Regions from separate parts of the Methylocystis heyeri genome, predicted to be linked through region 2. Evidence: predicted binding sites of a transcription regulator. Region 2 holds the regulator's gene; the other holds the start of a gene.
The links. Region 2 encodes HrcA, which represses chaperone genes, less so after heat shock. Its sites were predicted from a motif close to GTTAGCACTCNCNNNNNGNGAGTGCTAAC; they were not measured.
Positions count from the first base shown of each region.

Region 1: the regulator HrcA is predicted to act here: its motif matches at 12,842-12,870, upstream of groES (co-chaperone GroES).

Region 1 is NZ_CP046052.1:2,888,027-2,903,042, reverse strand. Features, by position in the region: gene H2LOC_RS13235 (hypothetical protein) at 1-238, opposite strand, end outside; gene H2LOC_RS13230 (hypothetical protein) at 498-815, shown strand; gene H2LOC_RS13225 (3-hydroxybutyryl-CoA dehydrogenase) at 863-1,744, opposite strand; gene H2LOC_RS13220 (electron transfer flavoprotein subunit alpha/FixB family protein) at 1,908-2,852, opposite strand; gene H2LOC_RS13215 (electron transfer flavoprotein subunit beta/FixA family protein) at 2,855-3,601, opposite strand; gene H2LOC_RS13210 (rhomboid family intramembrane serine protease) at 3,707-4,441, opposite strand; gene H2LOC_RS13205 (NAD(P)(+) transhydrogenase (Re/Si-specific) subunit beta) at 4,826-6,223, opposite strand; gene H2LOC_RS13200 (NAD(P) transhydrogenase subunit alpha part 2) at 6,229-6,681, opposite strand; gene H2LOC_RS13195 (Re/Si-specific NAD(P)(+) transhydrogenase subunit alpha) at 6,717-7,853, opposite strand; gene H2LOC_RS13190 (aa3-type cytochrome c oxidase subunit IV) at 7,930-8,064, opposite strand; gene H2LOC_RS13185 (hypothetical protein) at 8,410-9,075, shown strand; gene H2LOC_RS13180 (hypothetical protein) at 9,147-9,515, opposite strand; gene H2LOC_RS13175 (hypothetical protein) at 9,525-10,577, opposite strand; gene groL (chaperonin GroEL) at 10,696-12,333, opposite strand; gene groES (co-chaperone GroES) at 12,483-12,770, opposite strand; gene H2LOC_RS21950 (RHS repeat-associated core domain-containing protein) at 13,061-14,107, shown strand; gene H2LOC_RS22110 (DUF7660 family protein) at 14,118-14,372, shown strand; gene comJ (competence protein ComJ) at 14,431-15,016, shown strand, end outside.
Region 2 is NZ_CP046052.1:1,831,876-1,846,891, reverse strand. Features, by position in the region: gene H2LOC_RS08345 (choice-of-anchor tandem repeat GloVer-containing protein) at 1-1,384, shown strand, start outside; gene hrcA (heat-inducible transcriptional repressor HrcA) at 1,490-2,554, shown strand; gene H2LOC_RS21530 (hypothetical protein) at 2,681-2,848, shown strand; gene H2LOC_RS21525 (hypothetical protein) at 3,010-3,180, shown strand; gene H2LOC_RS08330 (primosomal protein N') at 3,380-5,614, opposite strand; gene H2LOC_RS08325 (small metal-binding protein SmbP) at 5,666-6,019, opposite strand; RNA gene rnpB (RNase P RNA component class A) at 6,158-6,542, shown strand; gene H2LOC_RS08315 (endonuclease domain-containing protein) at 6,636-6,992, opposite strand; gene H2LOC_RS08310 (protease inhibitor I42 family protein) at 7,079-7,498, opposite strand; gene rsmH (16S rRNA (cytosine(1402)-N(4))-methyltransferase RsmH) at 7,797-8,807, shown strand; gene ftsL (cell division protein FtsL) at 8,808-9,236, shown strand; gene H2LOC_RS08295 (peptidoglycan D,D-transpeptidase FtsI family protein) at 9,233-11,047, shown strand; gene H2LOC_RS08290 (UDP-N-acetylmuramoyl-L-alanyl-D-glutamate--2,6-diaminopimelate ligase) at 11,047-12,504, shown strand; gene H2LOC_RS08285 (UDP-N-acetylmuramoylalanyl-D-glutamyl-2,6-diaminopimelate--D-alanyl-D-alanine ligase) at 12,501-13,931, shown strand; gene mraY (phospho-N-acetylmuramoyl-pentapeptide-transferase) at 13,946-15,016, shown strand, end outside.

The DNA.
Region 1 (15,016 bases), 1.1 Mb from region 2:
GCCGCGCCGACGCCAAAGCGTCGTAGAGGAGGCAGCCGAGCAGGGCTCCGCCCGATTCCGCTCCGAATACGCCCAGGGAGGCGGCTTCCGGGGCCAGGGCTTCGAGGAGAGGAGGCGCCGCGAAAGCCCCCGCCACAGCAGCGGCGGCGCAAAACCAATCGAAAAAGCCATAGCGCCAGCCCGACCAGAATCTGGTCAGGAATAAAGCCGTAACTATGGTGATCAAGGCGTCGAACATGCCGTGTCCGCCGAAGTGAGTTTCACGCGAGAAATTAGCGGGAGGCGGTTACCCAATTGCTTTGCTGGCAAACTTTCTCGAAGGATTATGCGGGACTTGGACAGGGGCGCGGGAAAAAGGCTAAACCATATCCTGACGCCAGACTATTTCTTGCAAAATAAAAATACAGTCGAGGATCGGCTACGATTCGTTGTCAATAATTGCTCAGCTTCTATATTTTATCCGAGCCTCGTTTCGCGATCCAGTAAAGGAGAAGCCGGTGAAATACTCCAGCGTCGCGATTTTTATTTCGTCTGTCGTGATCCTTGCTTCCGGCGCGGCTTTCGCGCAGCAGCATCCGTCCGGAGGCGCGCCTGGCCACTCCGCGGGCAGCACGACCGGACCCGCCGCCGGCGGCGACGTCGAGCCGTCCACGGCGATCCAGAAGCAAAATCCCAATATCCCCAACGCCGGTAAGCAAAAGGAGAGCGGCGTCAGCGGGACTACGGCGGGCGCGCCGGCCATCGAAGGGCGTCCCGACACCCAGAGCGGTAAAGCGCCCTCCGGCAAGGAAAAGCCTGTCAAGCCGGGCTCGTAACCGCGCATTTGCCCGCGGGCGCTTTCTTTGGAGGCGCCTGAAGCGCTTCAGCGCGTCGGGATCGGCTGGCCGCTGCGGTAATCGTAAAAGCCGCGCTGGGTCTTGCGGCCGAGCCATCCGGCCTCGACATATTTCACGAGCAGAGGGCAGGGGCGGTATTTCGAATCCGCCAGCCCCTCATGCAGCACCTGCATGACGGAGAGACAGACGTCGAGACCGATGAAATCGGCGAGCTGAAGCGGACCCATAGGGTGGTTCGCGCCCAGCTTCATCGCGGTGTCGATCGCCTCGACCGACCCGACGCCCTCATAGAGCGTGTAGATGGCCTCGTTGATCATCGGAAGCAGAATGCGGTTCACGATGAAGGCCGGGAAATCCTCCGAAACCGTGATGGTCTTGCCGAGCTTCGCGATAAAGCCGCGCGTCTCCTCGAATGTGCGATCCTCGGTGGCTATGCCACGGATCAGCTCGACGAGCTGCATCTTGGGCACCGGATTCATGAAATGAATGCCGATGAACCGCTCGGGCCGTCCGGTGACCGAGGCGAGGCGGGTGATCGAGATCGAGGAGGTGTTGGTGCCGATGATGGCGTCGGGCTTCAGTGCGAGCGCGACGTCGGAAAGTATCCTGCGCTTGATCTCCTCGTTTTCCGAGGCCGCTTCGATCACGAGGTCGGCGTCGCGAAAATCCTGGACTGCCGGAGCCGGGGAAATGCGGGCCAGCGCTGCGCTCTTCCCCGAGGCGTCGATCGTTCCGCGCTCGACCGACTTTTGCATTTGCGCTGCAATATCGTCTACGCCCGCAGCGATACGTTCGTCGCTGACGTCGTTCAATGCGACGTCAAAACCCGCCAGCGCGCACACATGGGCGATGCCCTTGCCCATTTGTCCGGCTCCGATCACGCCGATCTTGCGAATTTCAAGGCTCATGTTTCGGGGCGCCCCCAGCGAGATTTCAGACCCTCTTATGCAGTGCAATATAGCGCGCGTTTGGCTTTTATGAAAACCACCATCTTTTCAAATCGGGTCGGGGCCGAAAAGAAACGGGTCCGGGCCTTTGAAACGGCCCGGACCCGCCTGCTTTCTTTGAAGCTCAGCGGCCGCTTTTGGCGAGTTCCGCGTCGAGCTCCGGCAGGGCGTTGAAGAGATCCGCGACGAGGCCGAAATCCGCCACCTGATAGATCGGGGCCTCTTCGTCCTTGTTGATCGCGACGATGATCTTGGAGTCCTTCATGCCCGCGAGATGCTGGATCGCGCCGGAAATGCCGACGGCGACATAGAGGTCCGGCGCCACGGCCTTGCCGGTCTGGCCGACCTGGAGGTCGTTGGGGGCGTAGCCGGCGTCCACCGCAGCGCGGGATGCGCCGATCGCGGCGTTGAGCCGATTGGCCACCGGCTCGATATATTTGGCGAAGTTCTCGGCGCTTCCGAGCCCGCGTCCGCCGGAGACGATGATCTTGGCGGCGGTGAGCTCGGGCCGTTCGGACTGGGCCAGGGCCTCGCTCTTGAAGCTGGAAAGGCCGGGGTCGGCCGGACCGGCTATGGTCTCGATCGCGGCCGAGCCGCCCTCGCCCGCCGCCGAAAAGGCGGTGGTGCGCACCGTGATCACCTTTTTGGCGTCCTTGGAGCGGACGGTCTGGATCGCGTTTCCGGCATAGATCGGGCGCTCGAAAGTATCCGCCGCGACGACCTTGATGATGTCGGAGATCTGGGCGACGTCGAGCAGCGCCGCGACCCGCGGCAGCACGTTCTTGGTCGTGCTGGTCGAGGGCGCGAGGATGACGTCATAGGCGCCGGCGAGCCCGAGGATCAGCGCCGCGGTCGGTTCGGCCAGCACATGGTCGAAGGTCGCGGAGTCGGCCAGGAGGACCTTTTCCACGCCCGCGAGCTTGGCGGCCTGTTCGGCGGCGGCGGCGAGGCCCGAGCCGGCGACGAGGATATGGACAGCGCCGCCGATCGCCGTGGCGGCGGTGAGCGCTTTCGCGGTGGCGGGAGCAAGCGCGCCGCCGGCGGTTTCAGCGAGAAGGAGCGTCGCCATGATTAAAGAACTCCCGCTTCTTTGAGTTTCGCGACCAGTTCCGGAACCGAGCCGACCTTGACGCCGGCCTTGCGAACCGGGGGCTCAGCGGTCTTCAGCACCTCGAGGCGCGGCGCGATGTCGACGCCGTAATCAGCCGGCGCCTTGACGGCGACCTCTTTCTTCTTGGCCTTGATGATGTTCGGGAGGCTGGCGTAGCGCGGTTCGTTCAGCCGCAGATCGGTGGTGACGATCGCCGGCAGCTTCACCGTGACGGTCTGCAGACCGCCGTCGATCTCGCGTGTCACGTCGACGCTGTCGCCGCCGATCTCGACCTTGGAGGCGAAGGTGCCCTGGCCCCAGCCGAGCAGCGCTGCCAGCATCTGGCCGGTTTGATTGCTGTCGTCGTCGATCGCCTGCTTGCCGAGGATGATCAGCCCCGGCTGCTCTTCGGCGGCGATCTTGGCCAGGATCTTGGCGACGGCCAGCGGCTCGACCGTTTCGTCGGTCTTGACCAGAATGCCCCTGTCGGCGCCCATGGCGAGGCCGGTGCGCAGGGTTTCGTCGGCCTTCGCCGGCCCGATCGAGACCACCACGACCTCGCTGGCCTTGCCTGCCTCCTTGAGGCGCAGAGCCTCCTCGACGGCGATTTCGTCGAAGGGGTTCATGGACATTTTCACATTGGCCAGATCGACGCCGGAGCCGTCGGCCTTGACCCTGATCTTTACATTGTAATCGACGACCCGTTTCACGGGTACGAGAATCTTCATCGCTCAACTCCCGGCGAGCGTGACGCTTGGTCACCTAATGCGGCAAAAGCTGGATTGCGCTCTGGTAACGGGCGCGCCGGTTCAAGTCAAACCCCCTTGAAACGCTCAGAACCCCGGCGGCGCGTCGATGTTTTCGGGCAGCGGCGGGGGCGGCGGAGGCGGAGGGGCGAAAAGCCGCACGCTGCGGCGCTTGAACAGGGGCGTGAGGGCGAGGCCGGCGAGGATGCCGCCGACATGGGCGAACCAGGCGACGTGCCCCTGCTCGCCGAAAAGGGCGTTGAGGAATTGCAGCACGATCCAGGTGCCGACGAACATCCACGCCGCCGCGCGGATCGGAAACACGCCGGCGACGAGGCCGAAGATCGTCGACCGGGGGTGCAGAAGCAGAAAGGCGGCGCAAACGCCCGAGATGGCGCCCGATGCGCCCACCAGCGGCGTGATCGTGTGGGGTGAGGCGTAGGCGAAGAAGACTCCCGAGGCGACCCCGCAGCTCAGATAGAACAGCAGGTAATGCAAGGACCCCATCGCATCCTCGATATTGTCTCCGAACACATAGAGGAACAGCATGTTGCCGAGCAGATGGAGCACGCTGGAATGAAAGAACAGCGAGGTCACCAGCGTCAGGGGCGCGGGCGGCCCGACGACCCAATTGGCCAGCGCCGCCTCTCCGAACAGCACGCGGGGTATGACCGCAAAGCCGCGCGTGATCGTCAGCGGGTCGCCGAACAACTCGCTGTGCACCAGCACAAAGACCAGGATGTTGAGGCCGATCAGCGCCCAATTCACGACCGGTCGGCGCAGGTAGCGCATCGGCGTATCGTCGTAGATCGGCATCACCATCGAAGGATATCCCCTTGTTGTTTTTGGGCGCCGGCGGGCTGGCCCCGTTCGCGCCGGGCCGTTTTCCGCGGCGCCGCCGTTGTGACGTGGGTTCCGACTGGCGGGCTCGCGTCATTGCTGGCGACGCGAAGCAAACCGGGGCCGCGCCAGTCTTCCTGGATCGCCGCGTCGCAGCGCTCCTCACGATGACGGCGCAAAACCGCGTCTTCGGTCGGAGTATGACATAAGAACGCCCGGAGCGCTTGGCCGGCGCTCCGGGCGAAACAGGCTTTCGCCTGAATTTTTAGAGCATGTTCCCAAAAAGTGCGAAGCGGTTTTTGGAAAAGAACATGCTCCGTCAATCAGATTTGGAGCGCGTTCGACTGCGTTTGAACCGAACGCGCTTCAGTGAGACAAGGCCTTCACGATCTGCTCGACGGTTTTCTTGGCGTCCCCGAACAGCATCATCGTATTCGGCCGGAAGAACAGCTCGTTCTCCACGCCGGCGTAGCCGGAGCCCATGCCGCGCTTGAGGAACAGGACCGTCTTGGCTCTCTCGACATCGAGGATGGGCATGCCGTAGATCGCCGATTGCGGATCGGTCTTGGCCGCCGGATTGGTCACGTCGTTGGCGCCGATGACGAAGGCGACGTCGGCCTCGGCGAATTCGGAGTTTATGTCCTCGAGTTCGAACACCTCGTCGTATGGGACATTGGCCTCGGCGAGGAGGACGTTCATATGGCCGGGCATGCGTCCGGCGACCGGGTGGATCGCATAGGACACATCCACCCCCGCCTTCTTGAGCAGATCGGCCATCTCGCGCAACACATGCTGGGCCTGGGCCACCGCCATGCCATAGCCCGGCACGACGATGACCTTGGCGGCGTTCTGCATGATGTAGGCGGCGTCGTCGGCGGAGCCCTGCTTCACCGGGCGCTGCTCTTTAGCCCCGCTCGCCGCCGCGACCTCGCCGCCGAAGCCGCCGAGGATGACCGAGACGAAGGAGCGGTTCATCCCCTTGCACATGATGTAGGAGAGGATCGCGCCGGACGATCCCACCAGCGCGCCGGTGATGATCAAAGCCAGATTGCCGAGCGTGAAACCGATGCCGGCCGCCGCCCATCCCGAGTAGGAATTGAGCATCGACACCACCACCGGCATGTCGGCGCCCCCGATCGGAATGATGAGCGTCACGCCCAGGGCCAGCGAGACCAGGATCAGCAGGAACAGCCAGAAGCCGCTTTCCGTGCCGACGAAAAGCGCGATGAAGGTGAGTAGCCCGAGGCCGAGCATGATGTTGATGGTGTGGCGCTCCGGCAGGAGGATCGGCTTGCCGGTCATCCGCTCGTCGAGCTTCAGGAAGGCGATCACCGAGCCCGTGAAGGTGATCGCGCCGATCGCCGCGCCGAGCGACATTTCGAACAGGCTGCCGCCTTCGATTTGGCCGCGGGAGCCGATGCCGAAGGCCTGAGGGGCGAAAAAGGCGCTTCCCGCCACCAGCACCGCGGCAAGACCGACCAGCGAGTGGAAGAAGGCGACCAGCTGCGGCATCTTGGTCATTTCGATGCGCTGGGCGACGGTCGCGCCCACGCCGCCGCCGATCGCGGCGCCGATCAGGATCAGAGTGAGGCCCCAGAGGGTCGGCAGATGAAGCAGGAGCGTCGTCGCCACGGCGATCGCCATGCCGATCATTCCGTAGCGGTTGCCCTGCCGGGAAGTGGCCGGAGAGGACAGTCCGCGAAGGGCCAGGATGAACAATATTCCGGCCGCGAGATAAAGCAGGGCTGTAAGATTGGCGCTCATTGCCTTCAGCCCTTCTTCTTGTACATCGCCAACATGCGTTCGGTGACCAGGAAGCCGCCGAAAATGTTCACGCTTGCGAGAATGAGGGCCAGAAAACCGAACCAGCGCGCCCATCCGGCGCCGTCGTCGGAAGCCGTGGACGCTTCGACCCCGACCGAAAGCAGCGCGCCGACCACGATCACAGAGGAAATCGCGTTGGTGACGGACATCAGCGGCGTATGCAGCGCCGGCGTAACCGCCCAGACCACATAATAGCCCACGAACACGGCGAGGGCGAAGATCGCGAGCCGGAAGACGACGGGATCGATCGCGCCGCCGCCGAGGCCGTGGGCGGCGGCCGCCGCGGCGGTCTGGGCCAGCTGTTCGGAAAAGTGCTGGGTCTGCTCCGCGAGATGGCGCGCGGCCTCTGCGGCGGCTTGCGCCCTTTCAAGCAATTGCTGCGTCGAGTCGTTGGCCATTTCTCAGCCCCTCGTTTGGAATAGCTTCGGTTTTTTCAGGCTTTCGGCTGGAAGCGCGGATCGACCACCGCGCCGTCGCGGGTGAGGCATGTGGCCTTGGCCAGCTCGTCGTCCCAATTGATCGAGAGCCCTCCGCTTTCCTTCGAGACCAGCGTCTCCACGAAAGCGAGCAGGTTCCTGGCGTAGAGGCTGGAGGCGGTCGCCGGGAGGCGTCCGGCGAGGTTGAGAGCGCCCACGATCTTGACGCCGTCGACGACCACGGTCTCGCCGGGCCTCGTCAATTCGCAGTTGCCGCCCCGTTCCGCGGCGAGGTCGACGATCACCGAGCCCTGCCGCAGGGAACGCAACTGCGCGGCGGAAATCAGCCGCGGGGCAGGGCGTCCGGGAATGAGCGCGGTGGTTATGACGATGTCCTGCTTTGCGATATGGGCGCTGATCAGCTCCGCCTGCGCGGCCCTGTATTCCGCGGACATCTCCTTGGCGTAGCCGCCCGTCGTCTCCGCCTGTTTGAACTCCTCGTTCTCGACGGCGACGAATTTGGCGCCGAGCGACTCGACCTGTTCCTTGGTGGCGGGACGCACGTCCGTCGCCGTCACGATCGCGCCGAGGCGCTTCGCCGTGGCGATGGCCTGAAGGCCCGCGACCCCGACGCCCATTATGAAGACCTTGGCGGCGGGGACCGCGCCGGCGGGCGTCATCATCATCGGCAACGCGCGGCCGTATTCGGCGGCGGCGTCGATGACGGCGCGATAGCCGGCGATATTCGCCTGTGAGGAAAGGACGTCCATGGATTGCGCGCGGGATATGCGCGGCATCAGCTCCATGGCGAAGGCGGTGACGCCGGCGCCGGCGAGTTCCGCGAGTTCGCGCTCATGGCCGAAAGGATCGAGCATCGCGACGACCGCGGCCCCGGGCCGGGCTCCGTCGACTTCGGAGGCCGCGGGGCGTCGAACCCGCAGGACGATATCCGCGGCGGTCAGCGTCTCCTGCGCGGAGGCGCCGATCTTCGCGCCCGCGGCCGCATAATCGGCGTCCGAAAATCCGGAAGCGGCGCCGGCCCCCGCCTGAACGGCGATGTCGGCTCCGAGACCAATGAATTTCTTGACTGTTTCCGGGGTTGCGGCGACGCGGAATTCGGATTTGTCGGTTTCGGCAGGTACGGCAATGCGCATGACGGACTCCGATAGCGCCGTGGCTCTTCGTTCCGTCATGGTTTCCCAAGACGGTGCTGCCTTGGGTGGTTGGCGTTTAGCGCGCCAGTGAGAAGAAGAGGATCACCAGCAACGCTACCGTCCCCGCTGCGCTGTAGGTGAGGAGATTCAGGAAACCTTTGTAGGTTTTGAGATGTTCGTTGAAATCGCCCATGGCGTCCGTGCTGCTCATTCGTTTCCCCCAGCCAGTTTTCTAGTAGCTTCGGGCGCTCTGGCCCAAGGCGCTGACTGGCGCGGATGCTAGCCGAGCTTGACCCGTCCTGCAACAGCCGCTTGGCTGTCGAGCGGGCTTCGGGGCGCGACAAAATGTGCTGCGCCCGCTAAGTCCGCGCCGCTTCGGGAATGCGCCAAGGCCTTGCTCCCCCTGCGCTTTCCGGAGCTTATCCAAGCATAGGCGGCTGCGAAGGCCTGGAGCCTCATCGAGCCGAAGGCCATCGCGCCCGAGGCGGCTCGTCCGTCCCCATGCTACGCTCATCGGACGCCTCGCCAAAATAGCGGGGGATAGCGAGAGGGCTTCATGAAGCTGGGGCTGCGACGAACCCATGAAGAGGTCGTCGTTTTTCGAGAGAAATGGGGCGCCTTCGCGTTCGGCCTCGCTTTGGGAGCGGCTTGCATTGCCTTTGCGATAGGGTTTTACGCCCTCGGGGCCGATCGAGCGCCTTCGCTTTTCATCGCGCCTTTTTGTTTCGTTTTCCTCACCGCCGGCCTAGCGGTCTGGAGGCGCCTCGCCGAAACGGCCAAAAGCTGGCTCGCCGAGGACGGCGCCGTTGTTTTTCGCGCTGACGCCAAGGGCGTCGAAGTTGCGCCCTGGCCGGGGTCTGCATCGCAAAGATTTCCCTGGCCTGCAATCAGCGAAGTTGCGCTCGCCGATTCTTTGAGGACCAGGCACGCCGACGAGACGGCGTACAATCGGGGCGCTCTCATCGTCTTTTTTGCGGCGGGCGAATACGCCTGCGCAAGCTGGTTCGATCTGGCCAGGAACGGATTGGCGCGTTCCGCCGAGGGACGCGTTTTTCAGTTGGCGAGCTACCCTCTTCAAGTTTCGCAAGAGCTGCTGGAGGCCGTCCGCAAGATTGCTCCGGCTGATGTGGTCGTGAAGCGCTACGAGGCCGTCGTCTTCGATTATGTGAAACGGATGGATGGTTATGAGGAGATTTCACTGCGACGCGAGCGTTCGTGCTAGATGAGCGCCGCAAGCGGCTGCCCAAAAATCGCCGGCGGCGATAGAGATTTTTTACGGTTCTCCCCGCTGAGTCACATATCCAGTTCTCCCTTTTTGTATCGCCGCAAAATACTCCCCGCGGTCATGCGTACCTCCACATGGCCGCGCTGTTCGATGTCGTTGAGCACCGCCAGGGCGCGCTCCGGCATGCGTTTGACCAAATATCCCGCGGCGAAGACGGCGACGCTCAAATCTGGATCATCGAGCAGAGGGACGAGCTCCAACCGGCCGTCGGGTCCGCAGACCAAGTCGAGCTGCTTTGCCGCGCGGTCGACGGCGCGGAGCCCTGCGAGCTGCATGGCGTGATCTTCCTGCTGATATCCAAAATCGGCCACCTTGGCCGACTGCCTGAAGCGTTCGATGATAATCCACGCGAATGGGCTTCTTTTCTTGGCGGGCATCTTTTACTCCTATTCGATTATCCCAACCCGTCGCAGGACTTTCAGGCCTTCGTCATATTGTTCGTTCGCCGGACATCCCTTCAATGCCTGCCGCAAGGACTGGCCGGTGGTCTTGTCCTTGCGCTCATATTCTCCGTTGATTTCCTCATGCAGCAGCGTCGGAATTCGAATGATGGTCCGGCTCGAATGTATTGCGCCTGACGAAATTCCTTCCGAATTCGATTGCAGGATCAGGTGGTGATACTGGAACCCCTCGTCAGCCTCTCCATAGACTTTCTCGACGTCGAATTTTTTGAATTCCGCATAGGTCGAGAAGGAGCGCTCTTCCTTATCCACGAAAAGGTCTTCGAGATTGTAGGGCCCGTATTTCACGAATTCGAGCGCTGCGTCGGCGTCGCGTTTCAACGCCGCGAATTCGGCGGCCGCCTCGACGATTTGCGCCGCAAGCGCGATGTCCGCGGGGACGTTCAATCCTGGAATCGCATTTGCTGCCGCCTCGCCGAGGATGCTGGCGGCGCGCGCCGAGAGCGCCTTGCGCAAGAGTTGACGGATAAACGCCCTTTGAGCGCGTCGCTCCAAAGCCTCTTCGGTCTTCTGCTTCCGTCCGCTCTGGGTTTCGTCGCCGGCTTCGTCCTTCGGCCGGAACCGCCCGCCGCAGCCTCCGGGCGTCCCGGCCGGCCATCCCGGATGTTCAGGGTCGTCGGGACTGGCCTTGTTCAGCGCCGAAACGCTCGCCGCCCGCCGCGCTTCCTCTTCGCTGAGATAGGGAAGGCGCAGATGGGTGGTGGTTATCATGGCGAGAGCGAGATCGCCGGAATCGAGCGCGCAAGCGACGCTCGTCAATCCCGGGATCAGGCCGGCACAGTCGATTTCCCGTGCAAAAACAAAGGAGAGCACGCGGTTTAGCTCAGCCAGGGGCCGCGGCTCGAAACCGGTTGCGGTTTTAGCCAGCAAAGGGATCGGCCCGAGCGAAGGCCCCTCGGCGCCGCAGCTTGCGCCTTGAGGATGCCCCGGCGGTTCGAGACGGTAGCCGCGCGCGGCGGCAAATTCAGTTCCGTCCATAAGGACAACCCCTGGTGGTAATATGGCGAATCTAGAACGTATAGAGAACATCGTCAAGCAATAAAAAAACCCCGGGCGTTTTCGCCCGGGGCCTGATTTCTCGCTCGTTCGAGCGGGATTAGAAGTCCATGCCGCCCATGCCGCCGTGACCGCCCGGCAGAGCCGGAGCGTCTTTCTTCGGCTGCTCGGTGATGGTCGCCTCGGTGGTGACGATCAGGCCGGCGATGGAGGCCGCATCCTGCAGAGCAGTGCGGACGACCTTGGTGGGGTCGATGATGCCGGTCTTGACGAGATCGCCATAGACGCCGTTCTGGGCGTCGTAGCCATAGCCATATTCGCTGGCTTCGAGCAGCTTGCCGACCACGACCGCGCCGTCGCCGCCGGCGTTGTCGACGATCTGGCGAGCCGGGGCCTGGATCGCCTTGCGGACGATCTCGACGCCGGTCTTCTGATCGGTGTTGGCGGTGTGAACGCCGTCGAGCGCAGCGATGGCGCGCAGCAGGGCGACGCCGCCGCCGGGCGAGATGCCTTCTTCAACCGCGGCGCGGGTGGCGTTCAGCGCGTCGTCGACGCGGTCCTTCTTCTCCTTGACCTCGACTTCGGTCGCGCCGCCGACGCGGATCACCGCGACGCCGCCCGCGAGCTTGGCGAGACGCTCCTGGAGCTTCTCACGATCATAGTCGGAGGTGGTCTCTTCGATCTGCTTCTTGATCTGGGAGACGCGCGCTTCGATATCGGCCTTGGCGCCAGCGCCGTCGATGACGGTGGTGGTCTCCTTGTCGATCTTGATGCGCTTGGCGCGGCCGAGCTGAGCCAGGGTGACGTTCTCGAGCTTGATGCCGAGGTCTTCGGCGATCAGCTCGCCGCCGGTCAGGATGGCGATGTCTTCCAGCATGGCCTTGCGGCGGTCGCCGAAGCCCGGAGCCTTCACAGCGGCGATCTTGAGGCCGCCGCGCAGCTTGTTGACGACGAGGGTGGCGAGGGCTTCGCCTTCGACGTCCTCAGCGACGATCAGCAGCGGCTTGCCGGTCTGAACCACGGCTTCCAGGATCGGGAGCAGGGGCTGCAGGGTCGAGAGCTTCTTCTCGTGGATGAGGATATAGGGGTCCTCGAGCTCGGCGACGAGACGCTCGGCGTTGGTGATGAAGTAGGGCGAGAGATAGCCGCGGTCGAACTGCAGGCCCTCGACGATGACGGTCTCGGTGTCGAGGCTCTTGGCCTCCTCGACCGTGATCACGCCTTCATTGCCGACCTTCTGCACCGCCTTGGCGATTTCCTGGCCGATGAAGCTGTCGCCATTGGCCGAGATGGTGCCGACCTGGGCGATCTCGTCGTTGGAGGTGACCTTCTTGGAGTTGGTCTTGAGGTGCTGGATCACCGCCTCGACCGCGAGGTCGATGCCGCGCTTCAGGTCGAGCGGGTTGAGGCCGGCCGCGACCGCCTTGGCGCCTTCCTTGGCGATGGCGGCGGCGAGAACCGTGGCGGTGGTGGTGCCGTCGCCGGCCTGGTCGTTCTGCTTGGAGGCGACTTCACGAACCAGCTGGGCGCCGAGGTTCTCGAACTTGTCGGCAAGCTCGATTTCCTTGGCGACGGTCACGCCGTCCTTGGTGATGCGCGGGGCGCCGAAGGACTTTTCGATGACGACGTTGCGGCCCTTGGGGCCGAGCGTGACCTTCACCGCATTGGCGAGGGTCTCGACGCCGCGCAGGATGCGATCGCGCGCGTCGGTGGAGAAACGAATATCTTTAGCAGCCATTTAGCTAACTCCGTGGGACAGTCTGTCCAGGCTGTGTTGGCGGGGATTAGCGCGCCTTCCGCCCGCCGGATCGGACGAGAAACAGAAAATCGCGCTAGATCAAAAATTGACTCGCGAAAGCCGCTTTAGGCTTCCGCGCCAATGAATTCTCAGTCGACGATCCCGAGGATGTCGCTTTCCTTCATGATCAGAAGGTCTTCGCCGTCGACCTTGACCTCGGTGCCGGACCATTTGCCGAACAGCACGCGGTCGCCGGCCTTCACGTCGAGGGGAACCAGCTTGCCGGACTCGTCGCGCGCGCCGGGGCCGACCGAGACCACTTTGCCTTCCTGGGGCTTTTCCTTGGCGCTGTCCGGGATGATGATGCCGCCCTTGGTCTTTTCCTCGCCTTCAAGGCGCTTGACCACGACCCGGTCATGCAGAGGACGGAATGCCATGTTGCGATGTTCCTTTTTTGCGCCGCGGCGCCCGCTGCTGCGGACCCCGCCAAAGGGATTGAAGAAGTCCTGCTGGCACTCGCGCGAATAGAGTGCCAGCAAGATGCAGGACAGATAGGCGCCGGGTTGTGCGCTGTCAAGGTGCGCGGGGGGAGCAAACTGCGGCTTGACGGACCACTACGACGCCGGGGGCGAGCTACGCTTTCGCCTATGACGCCAAGAACCGTCTCGCGCAGGCGACGGTCGGAGCGATTTCCACCAGCTACGGCGTCGACGGCCTCGGCCAGAGAGTGAGCAAGAGCACCGGCGGCCAGCCGGCGACCTATTTCGCCTATGACATATCGGGCCATTTGATCGGCGGTTATAACGCCGCCGGCACGCTGGTTCGGGAGATCGTCTGGCTCGGCGACATGCCGATCGCCGAGATTTTCCCCAATCAATCGCCCTATTTTATCGCGCCCGACCATCTGAATGGGGCGATGGCGCTGATCGGCCCGACGCCCCAATCGCCGGCGACGCCCATGATCCTGTGGTCGTTCGATCCCGATCCGTTCGGCAATGGAACGCCGAGAAACCCCACGGGCGCAGTTGGGTTCAACCTTCGCTTTCCGGGTCAATTCGCCGACGGCGAGACCGGGCTGAACTACAACGGCGCCCGCGACTACGACCCGACCTCCGGGCGCTATATCGAAAGCGACCCGATCGGCCTCGGCGGCGGCGTCAACACCTATGTCTATGCCGGGAACAATCCGGTAAGCCTGATCGACCCGTTCGGGACCTCCGCCGACGGCCCCGGCTTCGTGAGCGGCGTGCAAAGTGCGTTTGGCGATATGTTCTCTTCGCCTCAGCATTATTTTGGGACCACGGTTCCGAATGCGGTCGGTGGGATTCTCAATGCCTGCGGCGCCTTTTGCGACCCCGGCGTGCAAATGTCGATCGGTGATGTACCCGGCGCCGCCGTCTTCGGCATACTTGGAAACTTCGCCAAGGCTACTGGGACCGCAGAAAGAATGGCGGGCCTTATCGACGGCAGCGCCATTCGGTTTACCCAGAGTAGCGTTAGCGCAACGTTTCGTGATGGGGCTTCCTTGCAAACGACCGTCGACGCGCTCAGAGCAGGGACGATGTCGCCGGTTGAACTACCGCCAATACGGACTTTTCAACAAGGTGGTCTAACTTTCACCCTCGATAATAGACGGTTGTTGGCAACGCAGCTGGCAGGAACCCGAGTCAACGCTATACCGGCTACTACCGAAGAAATTATCGCAGAAGGATGGAAACTAACAACAACAAATTACGGGTGCATTATTTGTCTTAAAGGTGGAACGGTTGAATAAAGGACACGATATGGAACTGTCGTCTAGAATATCTACAATAAAAACTAAAGAAGATCTCGCAGAGTTTGTGGGCGAGTTGCGCCGCGATTTCGAGGTCAACCCCGAAAGATGGGAGAATCCTACCCTCGAGAAATTCCTGGCAGCAATGGAGGATTGGATAAGAGCAATGGATAATTACTACATTAACACGGGACAAGCTGTCCCTGTGTCTCCTACATGGAAAACGATAGCTGATATTTTATATGCGTCACGGATATATGAATAGATGCGGATGACACTTGAGTTTGCGTCCCGCGGCCGCGACATTGTTGGATGACTAATACATGGCGCGCTCGGCTATGTGCCAGCATCTTCAGAGCGTGGGGTGTGACAACTCTGATTTTGTGAGACTGCAAATCGAACTGTTTTGCAGCGGTTTGCCCGGAGCTCAGCGAGGGGGGACTACTTTCCTCGTTCCCCGATGGCTCACAGGTTCAAATCAAGGTTGTCCCATGATTAGTTCCGTAGAATTCCCCATTCTTGTCTCATATTCGCAGGTGACTGTTTTCGACCACTCGACAGAAGGTCCGTTCAATCAGTGGACCAGTGCGCATGTTGCTCAGGGGTTTTCGTGGAGACCGGGGAGTGCGGCATTCCGTACCATTGCTGAAAGTGGTCCGCATCTCGTGACTGTAATAGTTGACACCATAGAAGGCGAGCAACCAGCTGATGCGATCAGGGTAATAGAGGTGCCGTTCGAGGCGCCTAACGATGGCGTCATTGAGATTGGAAGTATATCTGATAGTTCGTTGCTTGAGGTGCCGCCAGGAACCTATAGTCTAAGATTCGAGTGCTACCAGCCTCTAAGTGGCCAACCGGCTAGAGTTCGATTTTTATTTTTGAGGAAAGCAAACCCATCGTTTTGCATTG
Region 2 (15,016 bases):
GGCGGAGGAAGCCGGGCCGTCGGCGAGTGTCGCAACCTCGACCAGGGCTGGCGCGGTCAGGCCAAAAGTCCCGACTACCGAGACCATTCTGCATTATTTTCAAGGCTCGGCCGCCAATGACGGGGCAACGCCGTATGTCGCCGGTCTGATCGCCGCGGATGACGGTTCGCTTTATGGCGCAACGGCCCAGGGCGGCGTGTGGGGCGGTTGCGCCGGGATGGGCTGTGGCGCGGTGTTCAAGCTCACGCCGCCGGCGTCGGGCGTCGGCCCCTGGACGGAGACAATTCTGTATCAATTCCCCCAAGCGCCGGGCGGTTGCAAGGGAGCTTATCCCGGCGAAATCGTGACGGATCGGAGCGGAGCGATTTACGGGATCGCCGAGGGCGGCGGCCAGATCCCGTGCAGCGTGGTCTATAAGCTCGCCCCGCCACAGGCCGGACAGGCCCAGTGGAGCATGACCGTCCTCGCCGCATGGACGGATACGATATATGGCCAAGACTACCCCCTCTATCTGGCGCTGGGACCGGACGGCGCGCTTTATGGCGTGGCGCAGAACGGCGGGTCCCATGGCTACGGCATGATCTACAAGGTGACGCCGAACGCCCATGGAAGCATCGACTGTTCCAGTCCGGCGGGCAGCAGTTCACGGAGATGCGGCGTCACCGTCCTTTATAATTTCACCGGAGGCGCGGACGGCGGCTCGCCTGCCGGGGGCCTCGTTTTCGACGCCTCGGGAGCGATCTATGGCTCCACCACTTTGGGCGGCGCCGTGAACTGCGGCTTGGGAGCGGCGCAGGGATGCGGCGCAGTGTTCAGATTGACGCCGCCGCCGCCGCCGACCAACTGCGGCGTCTGTGCTCCGGCGCAATGGGTTCTGACGTCGATCTACGGTTTCCAGGGCGGCCTGGCCAATGACGGCGCGGGACCGCAAGGCGATTTGATCATCGACTCTTCGGGCGCGCTCTATGGCGTGACCGCGAATGGAGGCCCCGCGAACCAGGGCACGGTGTTCAGGCTGACGCCGCCCGCGGCTGGTCAAACGCAGTGGAGCGAGGCCATCCTCTATTCTTTCCCGGTCACGCAAACCCACACGGCCCCCTATGGGTCCCGGCCGTTTGGCCGTCTGGTCTTCGACGCCAGCGGTAATTTGTACGGGACGACCGTTGGCGGCGGCAGGTGGGGCATGGGCGTCGCCTACATGCTGTCGCCGCCGCAGCAGGGCCCGGCGCAATGGAATGAAACCGTCCTGCATTCCTTCAATTCCACTGGAGGGCAAGACGGATCGACGCCTCTCGGCTTCGCCATCGGCAAGTCCGGAGCCCTGTACGGCATGACGATGCAAGGCGGCTCCTACGGCTGGGGTGAAGTCTTCAGCCTGAATTAACGGCCTCTTCGGAAAGGAAGCTTCGGCTCCGTACCGGGCGGGGTCGACGCCTTCGGACCCTCTCCCGTTCTCGCGCCGATGCGTTATTGTGGCGGGATGATAGCCATGCCGCCACGCATAACCCCCTCCAACCTTCCCCAGCTCGGCGACCGCTCACGGGAGATTTTCCGCCAGATCGTCGACAGCTACCTGGCTTCGGGCGAGCCGGTGGGCTCGCGCCACCTCTCTCGCCTGCTGCCGATGTCGCTCTCCCCGGCTTCGATCCGCAATGTGATGCAGGATCTGGAGGAGCTCGGCCTCGTCTACGCGCCTCATATCAGCGCCGGTCGCCTGCCCACCGAACTGGGCTTGCGCTTTTTTGTCGATTCGCTGCTCCAGGTCGGCGACCTCGAGGCAGAAGAGCGCGCCCAGATCAAGTCTCAGGTCGAGGCCGCCTCCAAGGACCGGGACCTCGAGGGCGTGCTGACGGAGGCCACCAGCCTGCTTTCGGGCCTTACCCGGGTCGCCGGCGTGGTCGTGGCCGGCAAGAACGACGCGCGCCTGAAGCAGATCGACTTCGTGCGGCTGGAGCCCGAGCGGGTGCTGGCCATTCTCGTCGCCGAGGACGGCGCGGTGGAGAACCGGGTTCTGCCGGTTCCCCGCGATTTGCCCGCTTCGGCGCTTGTCGAGGCCGAAAACTACCTCAACGCCAGAATCAAGGGACGCACGCTGGCGGAAGCGCGGGCGCAGGTCGAAGGGGCGCGCGCCGCCGCCCAGGCGGAGCTGGACACGCTGACCGCGCGGCTGGTCGATGCGGGGCTTGCGAGCTGGGGCGGATCGGGGCGCCAGCTCATCGTGCGCGGGCAGGCCCATCTGCTCGAAGACCTCACGGCCATGGAGGAGCTGGAGCGCATCCGCCTGCTGTTCGCCGATCTCGAGACCCAGACCGAGGTCATCGACCTCCTGGAGCGCGCCGAGGAGGGCGAGGGCGTGCGCATTTTCATCGGCTCCGAAAACAAGCTGTTTTCGCTGTCGGGCTCCTCGATGATCGCAGCCCCGCTGCGGGACGCCAATAGAAGGATCGTCGGCGCCCTCGGCGTCATCGGGCCGACGCGGCTCAATTACGCCCGCATCGTGCCGATGGTGGACTATACCGCGCGCGTGGTGATGCGGGTGGTGGGCGGCGGGTAATGTCTATGGCTTAGGTGAAGTCAAACTTTTTTGACGCGACCTATTGTCGCAGTCTGTGATCGGAGTATTATTCTCTCTGTCCGGGCCATCGGGGCCTGAGCATTCGAGTTCGGGGAGGATTTTCGCATGTCGATGGCAGTCCACCACAATTCCGAATTGGGCAAGGTCGCCCTCGCCATCATCGGCGTCGTCGCTTTCGTGATGGTCGCCTTGACTTGGGTGCCGGAACTCATGGCGCCGCAGGGCGGACCCGGCGGGTCGGATCCTGGAAGCACCGTCAGGATGATCCGTTGAGCCGGATGTAGACCGAGTCTTGTTTCAGCCGCGTCGGCATTTCCGGCGCGGCTTTTTTGTATGGATGAAATTTTGAGACAGGCCATTGCCTGCGCATGAGACTCCGCTAGCTGCCAATAGAGCCGCACGGTGCGGCGGATATAACGGTAACGAGGCTGTCCATGCCCCTTGCAGTCCACCACAATTCCGAAATCGGAAAAGTCCTGATGGCGATCATCGGCATCGTCGTCTTCGTCGTGATCGCCTTGACCTGGATTCCCGAATTGATCGCTCCCCAGGGCGGCACCGAGAGAGAGACCAATATGGGTCAAACGGTCAGGATGATCCGCTAATCCGGGTTTCACGCGCGGGATTATGGCTCCAGGGCCGATATTCTTACCAGTTTTTCTTTGCTTCCCGAGGCGTCATCCCCCCGACGCCCGCTCCTTGACCTGCGGCTCGGTTTCCCCGGGCCGCATTTTTTTTGCTTCCACTCCCGTTACCGCTCCTTCTCCCCGCGTTGGCGGTCGCGGCGCGGGGAGAGGGATCAGCTCACAAAAAGCTTTGCGGGTCGACGTCGACCTGCACGCGCACGCCGCCGCGCTCCTTGGGTCCCGCCGCCAGCATGTCGCGCAAAAAGCCCTGCAGATCGGCGCTGCGCGGGGCCTTGATCAGCAGGCGCCAGCGAAAGCGTCCGCGCACGAGCGCGATCGGCGCTTCGGCCGGGCCGAGCACGAGGATCTCGTTTTCCTCAGGGAGGCCGCCCAGCGCCGCGACGCGGTAACGCGGCGTCGGCGGCAGGCTTTGCGCCGCGCGCGCCAGCGCTCGCGCATGGCTTTCCGCGAGCGCGGACTCCTTCGCGGAAACGATCAGCGCCGCGAGCCGGCCGAAGGGCGGCAGTCCCGCGCGTTCGCGCAGCGCGATCTCCTGAGCGTAAAAAGCCTCGGCGTCGCCCGAAAGCAGCGCACGGATCACCGGATGCTCGGGCTGAAAGGTCTGGAGCAGGGCCCTGCCGGGCTTGTCGCCGCGTCCGGCGCGGCCGGTCACCTGAGCGAGCAGTTGGAATGTGCGCTCGGCCGCACGCGGGTCGCCGCTGCCGAGGCCGAGATCGGCGTCGACCACGCCGACGAGCGTCAGATAGGGGAAATTATGGCCCTTGGCGACGAGCTGGGTGCCGATCACGATGTCGAAGGCGCCGCTCGCGATCTCTTCGATCTCGCGCCGCAGCCGTTCCGCGCCGCCGGGAAAATCGGACGACAACACCAGCGTGCGGGCGTCGGGAAAGAGCATAGCCGCCTCCTCGGCCAGTCTTTCGACGCCCGGTCCGCAGGCGGTGAGGGAATCCTCCGCCTCGCATTCGGGGCAGGCGTCGGGCCGGCGCTCCATATGGCCGCAATGGTGGCAGACCAGCGCGCGGCGGAAGCGGTGCTCCACCAGCCAGGCGTCGCAATTGCGGCAGCGGAACCTGTGGCCGCAATGGCGGCACAAAGTGAGCGGAGCATAGCCGCGCCGATTGAGGAAAAGCAGCGCCTGTTCGCCCCGAGCGACGGTTTCGCCCACCGCCATAGCGAGTCGCGGCGCGATCCAGCGATGCTTGTCCGGGCCTGCGACGCGCATGTCTATGGCGTCGAGCGCCGGCATCGGCCGGGCGCCGGCGCGCGCGTCGAGATGCAGCCGGACATAGCGGCCGCTGGCGGCGTTGACTCGCGTCTCGATCGAAGGCGTGGCGGAGGCGAGCACGATCGCCGCTTGCTCGATGCGCGCGCGCACCACGGCCATATCGCGCGCATGATAAGAGACCACCTCGTCCTGCTTGTAGGCGCCTTCATGTTCTTCGTCGACCACGATGAGACGCAGGTCGCAAAAGGGAAGAAACAGCGCCGACCGCGCGCCGACGACGACCTTGACCTCGCCTTCCGCGGCAGCGCGCCAGATGCGCGCGCGCCTGCGCGGCGTGACGCCGGAGTGCCATTCCGCCGGCGGCGCGCCGAAGCGCGCGGCGAAGCGCTCCAGGAACTGCTTGGTCAGCGCGATTTCCGGCATCATGACCAGCGCCTGTCCGCCGTTTTGCAGAGCGGCGGCGATGGCCTCGAAATAGACTTCGGTCTTGCCGGAGCCGGTGACGCCTTCGAGCAGGAAAGGCCGATAGCCGCGGGCGAAAACCGCTTCCCTGAGGGCCTCGGCCGCCTCAGCCTGCCTGGGCTCCAGCCTGGGCGCGCCGAACAAGGCGTCGAGCGGCTCGGCGACGGGCGCGGGGGGCGCCGTCACGGTTTCGAGCGCCCCTTCGTCGACGAGGGCGTCGATGACGCCGCCGGAGCAGGAGGCGGCCTCCATCAGCGCCTTTTTGGCGAAGGTCATGCCGCCCTCGGCGGTTTTCAGCACGCGCGCCCTGGTTTGAGTGGGGCGTTGAGGCTGCTTGCCTGTGGTGCGGTAGAGCAGGCGGGGCGCGTCCGGGGCGGCGTCCTCGGCGGCGCGGGTGGCGAGGCGAAGCGCCATGCCGCGCGGGGTCAGGGTCCAGCGCGCCAGCCAATCGAGAAAATCCCGCATGCGTTGCGAGAGCGGCGGCCGGTCGTAGCGCGAAATCACGCTCTTGAGATTGCCGATCGCTGCCGGCGCCGGCGCCGCTTCCCAAACGACGCCATAGGCGTCGCGCGCGCCCAGCGGAACCTTCACGCTGTCTCCGGGCGCGAGATCGAGGCCCGGCGGCGCGAAATAGCTATAGGTCTGATCCACCGCCACCGGCAGCAGAACCTCGACGATCTTCGCTCCGCCGCCCGTGTCGCTCATGGCCTGCGGTTTAGCACGGCGGAATCGCGAGCGGCGAGGGTGGTTGCGATACTATTTCGCGGCCTTGAGCTGTCCGAGCGCCTTGGTCGCCTGGGTGGCGCCCTTGTGCAAAATGCTCGGCCAATGGCTGCCGTCGACGATTCTGCGACCGTGACGCAGATAGAGGATGGCTTTCTTTATGTGCATGTTGGGGTGGGCTTTTTGCGCCATCACCGCATGATCGATCGCGTTGTCGATATGCTGGATGAAGGACGAGCCGTGGTGGGGCTCGGTGCCGTAATGGATCGCCTTTTGGGTTTCGGCGATCGCCATGTCGAGATGGCTTTGCTGCGGCTGGGCGGAGGCTGGCGCGGCGAGCAAGGCGAGAGCCAAGCCTATGGAAGTCAAATAGCGACGGAAATTCATGACGGCCTTCCTCGCAAAAAAGGGGTCTTGAGAAACCCGGTCGGCCAGCCCCGTCAAAATAGCTAGTTCGACGCCGCGCCGGGGAAAGCTGCGGCGCGCCGCTTGACGTTCTCGCCCCGGCTCCCTATCCCATGAGAGCCAGCCGGCCGGATGACCGCTGCCGCAAGGGAGAGGAAAGTCCGGGCTCCACGGAGACACGGCGCCGGATAATGTCCGGCGGGGGCGACCCCAGGGAAAGCGCCACAGAAATCGAACCGCCGCGCAGGACGCGGTAAGGGTGAAAAGGTGCGGTAAGAGCGCACCGCTCGGACGGCAACGTCCGAGGCATGGCAAGCCCCGCCGGGAGCAAGACCGAATAGGGGCGACAGAGGGCGCAAGCCTTCAGCCCGTCTCCGGGCCCGTCGCCCGGGTTGGTCGCCAGAGGCGGCCGGCAACGGCCGTCCCAGATGAATGGTCGTCACGCGAGGCCTGAGGGAAACCTTGCCTCGCCATACAAAACCCGGCTTACAGGCCGGCTGGCTCTTTTCACGTCGAAATTTGGCCCGGCGGCGCGGGCGGATACCCTCTCCCCGCGGTGCGCGGGGAGAGGGTTAGGGTGAGGGGCTTGGGGCTTTTTTCAATCACGCTCCAATGCGGCTAGAATCGTATCGCAGACGCTTTCGAGAGATTGAGAAACGTCAATGTTGTTGATCCGCAGGACGCGGTAGCCGGCTTCCTCGAGGAACGTAGTGCGCCGGGCGTCATAGGCGATTTCTTCGTCGCTGGAGTGAGTCGCGCCGTCGACCTCGACAATCAGCTTGCGCTCCCGACATACGAAATCACCGAAATAGGGGCCGATCGGATGCTGCCGCACGAATTTCCAGCCTGCTAACTGGCGGCCGCGCAATCTGCGCCAGAGCTTTTCTTCGGCCTGCGTCTGGTAGGCGCGCAGATCACGGCTTCGATTGCGCTCGAACAGACGGATTCCGCGCAAGCGTTTTCCTCTCGCTCTTTTTACCCCGGCCCCTCACCCTAACCCTCTCCCCGCGGTGCGCGGGGAGAGGGGACTGGGTTGCGCCCTCACTTCACGCTGGCGTCCACCTCTTGCGTCTGCGCCGGGGCCTTTCCCTTCTCCCAGGGCCGTTCCAGCACAAGGACCAGTTTGGCCTGACCCGAAGCCAGCGCGATCACGGACCATTTATGGACGCCGGGGGCGCCGACGATCGGCGGGGCGCCGGGTTTCTGCTGGGGAGGCGAGAAGCCGAGATCGTCGAGCCGGACCACGCCGGCGTTCTGGCTCTTATCCGGATCCAGGCGCCAGACATAGCCGGTGGTGGGGTTCTCCTGCAGCGTGAATCCGGCGGTCTCTCCAGGCGCGAGTTTGATCGAAATCGATTCGGCCAGGGCCGGGGCGGCCAGCAGGGCCAGAGCCAAACCTGTTCGCAACGGTTTGAATTTCCCCATTTCTGCGCCCTCCGGCGGTCTCTCGAACCGATTCATTCTCGAAATCCTGTAAACCCGGTCTTAACACTAACAAAGCTTAATGGAACATGGTTGCCGAATTGGCGCGGCGGCGGCCGTTTCCGTTTCGACGCCCCTGGCTTTAATCTTGCCCCTGACCGCCCCGCCGCTATCCGGGTTCCAAGCCCCGCCCTCGCCGGGACGCCGCGCGCTTGTTCCGCGCGCGCTCGATGGACGGGCGCTCCGTCGTTGCGAGCATATGGCGAAGCGATGGAGACGGTCGAAGCCTCGTCCAGCGCCGGGAGCCGGGATTACATTCTCCTCGAGGAGCAGTTTCATGAACGGCGCCGACGCCCGCCATGTTCCGGTGCTGATGCGCGAAGCGGTTGCGGCGCTGGCGCCTCGCGACGGGGGACGCTATCTCGACGGCACCTTCGGCGCCGGCGGCTATACGCGCGCCATACTGGAAATCCCGGGAACGCGTGTCCTCGCTCTCGACCGCGACCCCACCGCAATCCGGGAGGGCGGCGCCCTGGTCGCGCAGAGCGGGGGCCGTCTCATCCTCGCGGAAGCGCGTTTCTCCGAACTGGAGGAAATCGCGGAGGCCAGGGGCTTCTTGCCGCTCGATGGCGCGGTTTTCGACATCGGCGTCTCCTCCATGCAATTCGATCAGGCGGAGAGGGGATTTTCCTTCCGCAGCGACGGGCCGCTCGACATGAGGATGGAGGGCCAGGGCCGTAGCGCCGCCGACATCGTCAACGAGGCGGACGAGGAAGACCTCGCCGATATCCTCTACTACTATGGCGAAGAGCGCGCTTCCCGCCGCATCGCCCGGGCCATTGTTCACGACCGCCAGAGCACGCCTTTCACGACGACGCGGCAGCTCGCCTCGATGATCGAGCGCGTCGCCCCGGGCCGGCCCGGCGACATTCATCCGGCCACCAGAAGCTTCCAGGCCCTGCGGATTGCGGTGAACGACGAACTCGGCGAGCTCGTCGCCGCCCTTCACGCCGCCGAGCGCGCGCTGTGCGAGGGGGGCGTTCTGGCCGTGGTGACTTTCCATTCGCTCGAAGACCGCATCGTGAAGCTCTTCTTCAGCGAGCGGGGCGGGCGCGGGGAAACCGGTTCGCGCCGGCTGCCCGGCGAGCGCGCGCCGCCGGCCGCGACCTTCGTTTGCAAGGGGCGTCAGCCCATAGCGCCGGGGCCTGAGGAGATCGCCGCCAATCCGCGCGCCCGCTCGGCCAAGCTGCGCTACGGCGTGCGGACGGGCGCCACGCCGCGCGAGGCCGAGGACAAACTGCTGCGTCTCGCGCGCCTGCCGTCCCAAGCCGAGGGGAGGGGCGAATAGATGCTGCGCTTTCTCAATATCGCCGCGATTCTGACGTTAGTCGGGTCCGCGCTCTACGCCTATTCGATCAAATATCAGACGAGCTACCGCGCCGAGCAGATCGCGAAAACCAGACTCGAAATCAAGGCGGAGCGCGACGCCATCGGCGTGCTGCGCGCCGAATGGGCCTTCCTCACCCGGCCCGAGCGCATCCAGCAGCTCGCCGACCGCTACCTCGATCTTCAGCCGCTCACGGTGGACAAGATCGTCACGGCGCGCTCCCTGCCCGAGCGGGGCGTTCACGTCGACGCTATCGCCAACAAGATCGACGCGCTGGGGCTCGACAGCACGCCGCCCGCCGATCCGGGCGCCGCGCCGACGACGCCGAAAGGTAGCGCCAAAGAATCCAAGGGAAGCACGAAGCCGCAGACCGCCGGACACCCAAGATGACCATGCACACAGGCGATTTTTTTGAGGCGCCGCAGGCGACCGCCCCCGACGCGAGGCCCCGGAAGGGCAAGAGCGTCGGAGCGCGGCTGCGCGATTTTTCGAGGGTCGCCTTCTCGACGAGCCTCTCAACGAGCACGTCGCGCATCCGGCTGGTGGCGATAGCCTTCCTCGGCCTTTATGCGATCATCGGCGGTCGCCTGGTCTATCTCGGATTCAAACCCGATCCGGCGAACCTGCGCCGCGCCGCCGCCGAGGCCGTGGCCGCCTCCCGGCCCGATCTTCTGGACCGCAACGGGGAAATCCTGGCGACCGACGTCAAAACCATGTCGGTCTTCGCCGAACCCCGCCGGCTGATCGACAAGGACGAGGCCACGGAGCTTCTCACCGCAGCGTTGCCTCAGGTCGACGCCAAGGAGCTGCGCGAGCGTCTCGGCTCTAAAAAGGGCTTCGTCTGGGTCAAGCGCGAGGTCACGCCGCATCAGCGCGACGAGGTGTTTCACCTCGGCCTTCCCGGCGTGGGACTGCTCGCCGAGAACAAGCGCGTCTATCCCAACGGGCCGCTCGGCGCTCATGTGCTGGGCTTCGCCAATATCGACAACGCCGGCATCGCGGGCATCGAGAAATATATCGACGGCCAGGGGCTCGCCGATCTCCATGGCGCGGGATTCAGCCTTGCGCGCGACGATCTGCAGCCGATCGCCCTGTCGCTCGACGTGAAGGCGACCCACGCCCTGCGCGATGAAGTCGTCAAAGGGGTCGAGCACTTCAAGGCCAAGGCGGGCGCCAGCGTCATAATGGACGTCAACACCGGCGAGATCGTCGCCATGGCGTCCTATCCGGATTACGACCCCAACAGCCCGCCGGACGTCCGCGACGCCAATCTCATCAATCGCCTCAACGTCGGCGTCTACGAGATGGGCTCGACCTTCAAGGCCTTGACCATCGCCATGGCGCTGGACAGCGGCAAGGTCAATCTCAACACGCACCTGGACGCCCGCAGCGCGCTCACTTTCGGCCGATTCAAAATTCACGATTATCACGCGCAGAACCGCGCGCTGAGCGTCACGGAAGTATTCACCTATTCGTCGAACGTCGGCACCGCGCGCATGGCGCTGGGGCAGGGCGTCGAGAAGCACAAGGCCTTTCTGCGCAAGATGGGCCAGTTGACGCGCATGCGCACGGAGCTTCCCGAAAGCGCCGAGCCGATCGTGCCTAAAAACTGGGGCGAGCTCAACACCATGACCATCGCCTTCGGCCACGGTCTCGCGGTCGCGCCGCTGCAGGCGATGATGGCGGTCGGCGCGCTGATGAACGGCGGCTATCTCATCACGCCCACATTCCTGAAGCGCAACGAGGAAGAGGCGAGGAAGGACGCGCCGCGCGTCATCAAGCCCGAGACCAGCGAGGCGATGCGCTTTCTGATGCGCCGCAACGCCGAAATCGGCACCGCCAAGAAGGTCGACGTCCCCGGCTATTTCGTGGGCGGCAAGACCGGAACGGCCGAAAAGGTCGTCAACGGCCATTACGCCAAGAACCGCCTCTTCACCACATTCATGGCGGTCGCGCCCGCGGACAAGCCCAAATATCTCTTTATGACGCTCATGGACGAGCCGCAGGGCCTGCCCGAGACGGGCGGCTACGCGACTGCGGCCTATAACTCCGGAACCGTCACCGGCAAGATCATCGAGCGCGTCGGCCCGATGCTCGATCTGCAACCGCGTTTCGATCCGCCCAAGGAGCCTTTCCCGCTGCTGGCCAGAATGGGCTTCGGCTATGTAAACCAGCCCGCATCGGGCGGCGGAGGACATTGATGAAGCTTGGCGAACTCCTCGCGGATGCGGCGCTCGACGCCGGCCTTTGCGATCTCGGGATCGCCGGGCTGAGCGCGGATAGCCGCCAGATCCGCGAGGGTTTTGTTTTCTTCGCCATTCCGGGCTTTGCCGGGGACGGGCTTTCCTTCGTCGCCGACGCCAAGGCGCGCGGCGCCGTCGCCGTGGTCGCCCCGCGCGAGGCGCAATGCGGCTTGCCGCTGATCGTCGTTCCGGACGTGCGGGCTGCGCTCGCCCATGCGGCGGCGAGGTTCTATCCGCGCCAGCCCGAAACCATCGCCGCGGTCACGGGCACCAGCGGCAAGACATCGGTTGTCGCCTTTCTGCGCCAGATATGGCTCCAGCTCGGCGCGCGGTCGGCTTCGCTCGGCACGGTCGGCGTGGTTGACGATACGGGCGCGCATTATGGTTCTCTGACCACGCCGGGCCCTGTGGAGTTGCATCGCACGCTCGACGAACTCGCAGGAAGAGGCGTCACCCATCTCGCCATGGAGGCGTCGTCCCTCGGGATCGACCAGCGCCGGCTCGACGGCGTCAGGCTGACTGCGGCCGCCTTCACGAATTTCTCGCGCGATCACCTCGATCATCACCGCGACATGGAAGATTATTTCGCGGCCAAGGCGCGGCTGTTCGACACGCTGCTGGAGCCAGGCCGCACGGCGGTCTACGACGCCGACAGCGACGCGGCGTCGCGCATTCGCGCCATTATCGAGGCCACGGGGCTCAAAGCTTTCGGCGTCGGCGCAAACGGCGACGGCATTACGCTCCTCGAAGCCGATCAGCGCGCTTTTTCAACCGGCTTGCGCCTGCGCTGCGCCGGCGTCGACTACAGCGTGGAGTTGCCGCTCGCGGGAGCGTTCCAGACCGCAAATGCGCTGGTCGCGGCCGGCCTCGCCATAGCCTGCGGCGGCGCGCCCGCCCGCGTTTTGGCGGCGCTCGAAAAGCTGCAGGGCGCCCCCGGCCGGCTGGAGCTGGCGGGCAAGCGGCTGGACGCGCCGGTTTTCATCGATTACGCCCATAAGCCCGATGCGCTGGAAAAGGTGCTGGCTACGGTGCGCCCGCTCGCCAAAGGGCGCGTGATCGTGGTGTTCGGCTGCGGCGGCGACCGCGATCGCGGCAAGCGCCCGCTGATGGGCGGGATCGCCGCGCGCAAGGCGGATGTCGTCATCGTCACCGACGACAATCCGCGCAGCGAGGACGCCGCCTCGATCCGCGCGGCGATACTGGCCGGCGCCGAAAGCGCACAGGGCGCGGCGACGGTTGAGGAAATCGGCGACCGCCGTGAAGCGATTTTCGCCGGCGTCGCGCAGTTGCGCGCGGGCGACGTTCTGGTCGTCGCCGGCAAAGGCCACGAAACCGGCCAGATCGTGGGACAAGTCACGATCCCCTTCTCCGATCATGCGACCGTGAAGGCGGCCCTTCAGGAATATGCTTCATGATCCAGGAACCCTTATGGACCGGCCTCGCCCTTTTCGGGGCGCTCAATGCGCGATTGAGCGGCGGAGGCGTTCCGCGCGAAATCGGCGGCGTCTCGATCGACACGCGCACGTTGCAGAAGGGCGATCTCTTCCTGGCCATCAAGGGCGAGGCCCGCGACGGTCATGAGTTCGTGCGTGCAGCGCATGAAAAGGGCGCCGCGGCGGCTGTCGTCGACGAAGCCCATGCGCGCGAATTGTCCGATGCGGGGCCGCTCTATGTGGTCAAAGACGTGCAGGCCGCGCTGGAACGCCTCGGCGCTTCCGCCCGGGCGCGTTCGGGGGCCTATGTCGCGGCGATCACGGGGTCGGTCGGCAAGACTTCCACCAAGGAAATGGCCAGGGTCGCATTCTCGCGCTTCGGCGCGACTCACGCCTCCGCCGCCTCCTACAACAATCAGTGGGGCGTGCCGCTCTCGCTCGCGAGAATGCATGCCGCGACGCGCTTCGGCGTTTTTGAGCTCGGCATGAACCACGCCGGCGAGATTGCCGGGCTGGTGGAGCAGGTGAAGCCTCATGTCGCGGTGGTGACGCGCGTCGCCGCGGTGCATCTCCAGCATTTCGAGAACATCGAGCAGATCGCCGACGCCAAGGCGGAAGTGTTCGGCGGCGTTCTCGAGGGCGGCGTCGCGGTCATCAATCGCGACGACGAAACCTATGACCGTCTCGCCAGGGCCGCGGCGGCGTCTCCCGCCGCGCATGTCTTCACCTTCGGCGGGCATGAAAGCTCCGACGCCCGGCTGATCGGCTACAAGACCGTCGGCTCGATGGGCGTCGCGGAGGCGCGCGTCTTCGGCCGTCGCGTCGACTTCCGCATCAATGCGCCCGGCCTCCACATGGCGCAAAACGCGCTTGCAGTGCTGCTCACGGCGCATGTGTTCGACGTCGATCTCGATGAAGCGGCGGCGGCGCTGGAGGATTTCACTCCTCCGACAGGCCGCGGGCTTCGCGAGCAGCTCGCCGTCGAAGGCGGGGAAATCACGCTCATCGACGAGAGCTACAACGCCAACCCGACCTCCATGCGCGCCGCGCTCGAACTGCTCAAATCCGCTTGGGTCGGGTCGGGCGGAAGGCGCATCGCGGTGCTGGGCGACATGCTCGAGCTTGGACCGCATTCCGGCGAGCTGCACGCCGAACTGGCCGACGATCTCTCGCGCGCCGGAGTCGATCTCGCCTTCACCGCCGGCCCCGACATGGCGCGCGCCTATTACGACGCGCCGGAGCGGATGCGGGGCGCGCATCGCCGCACGGCGTCGGAGCTCGAAGAGCTGGTCGTCGCGGCGCTCCGTCCCGGCGACGTCGTGATGGTGAAAGGCTCCAATGGTTCGCGCATGGGCCAAATCGTAGCGGCCTTGCGCAAGAAATCCGCTTCCACCGCGAACGCAAGTTAAGGACCCCCATACAAATGCTCACGCTGCTCGCGGAACTCTCCCATATCTTCGGACCGCTGAACATCTTCCGCTACATCACCTTCCGCGCGGCCTGCGCGGCGGCGACGGCGTTGTATTTCGTGTTTTTGTTCGGGCCGGGAATCATCGCCGCGCTGCGCATCAAGCAGGGCAAGGGCCAGCCGATCCGCGAGGACGGCCCGGCCTCGCACCTCCTCACCAAGAAAGGCACGCCCACCATGGGCGGGCTGATGATCCTTTCCGGGCTGGTCGTCAGCACATTGCTTTGGGCCAATCTGAAGAACCCTTATGTCTGGATCGTGCTGTTCGTGACCGTCTCCTTCGGCGGCATCGGCTTTTACGACGATTATCTCAAGGTCTCGAAGCAATCCCACAAGGGCTTTTCCGGCCGCATGAGGCTGCTGCTGGAGTTCCTGATCGCCGGCTCGGCCTGCTACGCCCTGATGCTCGCCGGAACCGACGACACGACGAAGCTCGCCGTGCCCATGCTCAAGGGCTTCCTGCTCAATCTCGGCTGGTTCTTCATTCCCTTCGGGGCCTTCGTGATCGTGTCCGCGGGCAATTGCGTCAATCTCACCGACGGTCTCGACGGCCTCGCCATCGTGCCTTCCATGATCGCCGCCGGAACCTTTGCGATTTTCGCCTATCTCGTCGGCAATTCGATCTTCTCGAACTATCTCGGCGTCAATCACGTCACCGGGGTCGGCGAACTCACCATCGTCTGCTCGGCCCTGATCGGCGCAGGCCTCGGCTTTTTGTGGTTCAATGCGCCGCCCGCGCAGATTTTCATGGGAGACACCGGCTCGCTCGCCCTCGGCGGACTGCTCGGCGCGATAGCCGTTTCGGTCAAGCAGGAGTTCGTGCTCGCCATCGTGGGCGGCCTTTTCGTGCTGGAAGGCGCTTCGGTGATCATCCAGGTCGGCTATTTCAAAATGACCGGAAGGCGCATCTTCCTGATGGCGCCGATCCACCATCATTTCGAGCAAAAGGGCTGGAAAGAGCCGCAAATCGTGATCCGTTTCTGGATCATCGCCTTTGTGCTCGCGCTGATCGGCCTCTCCACTTTG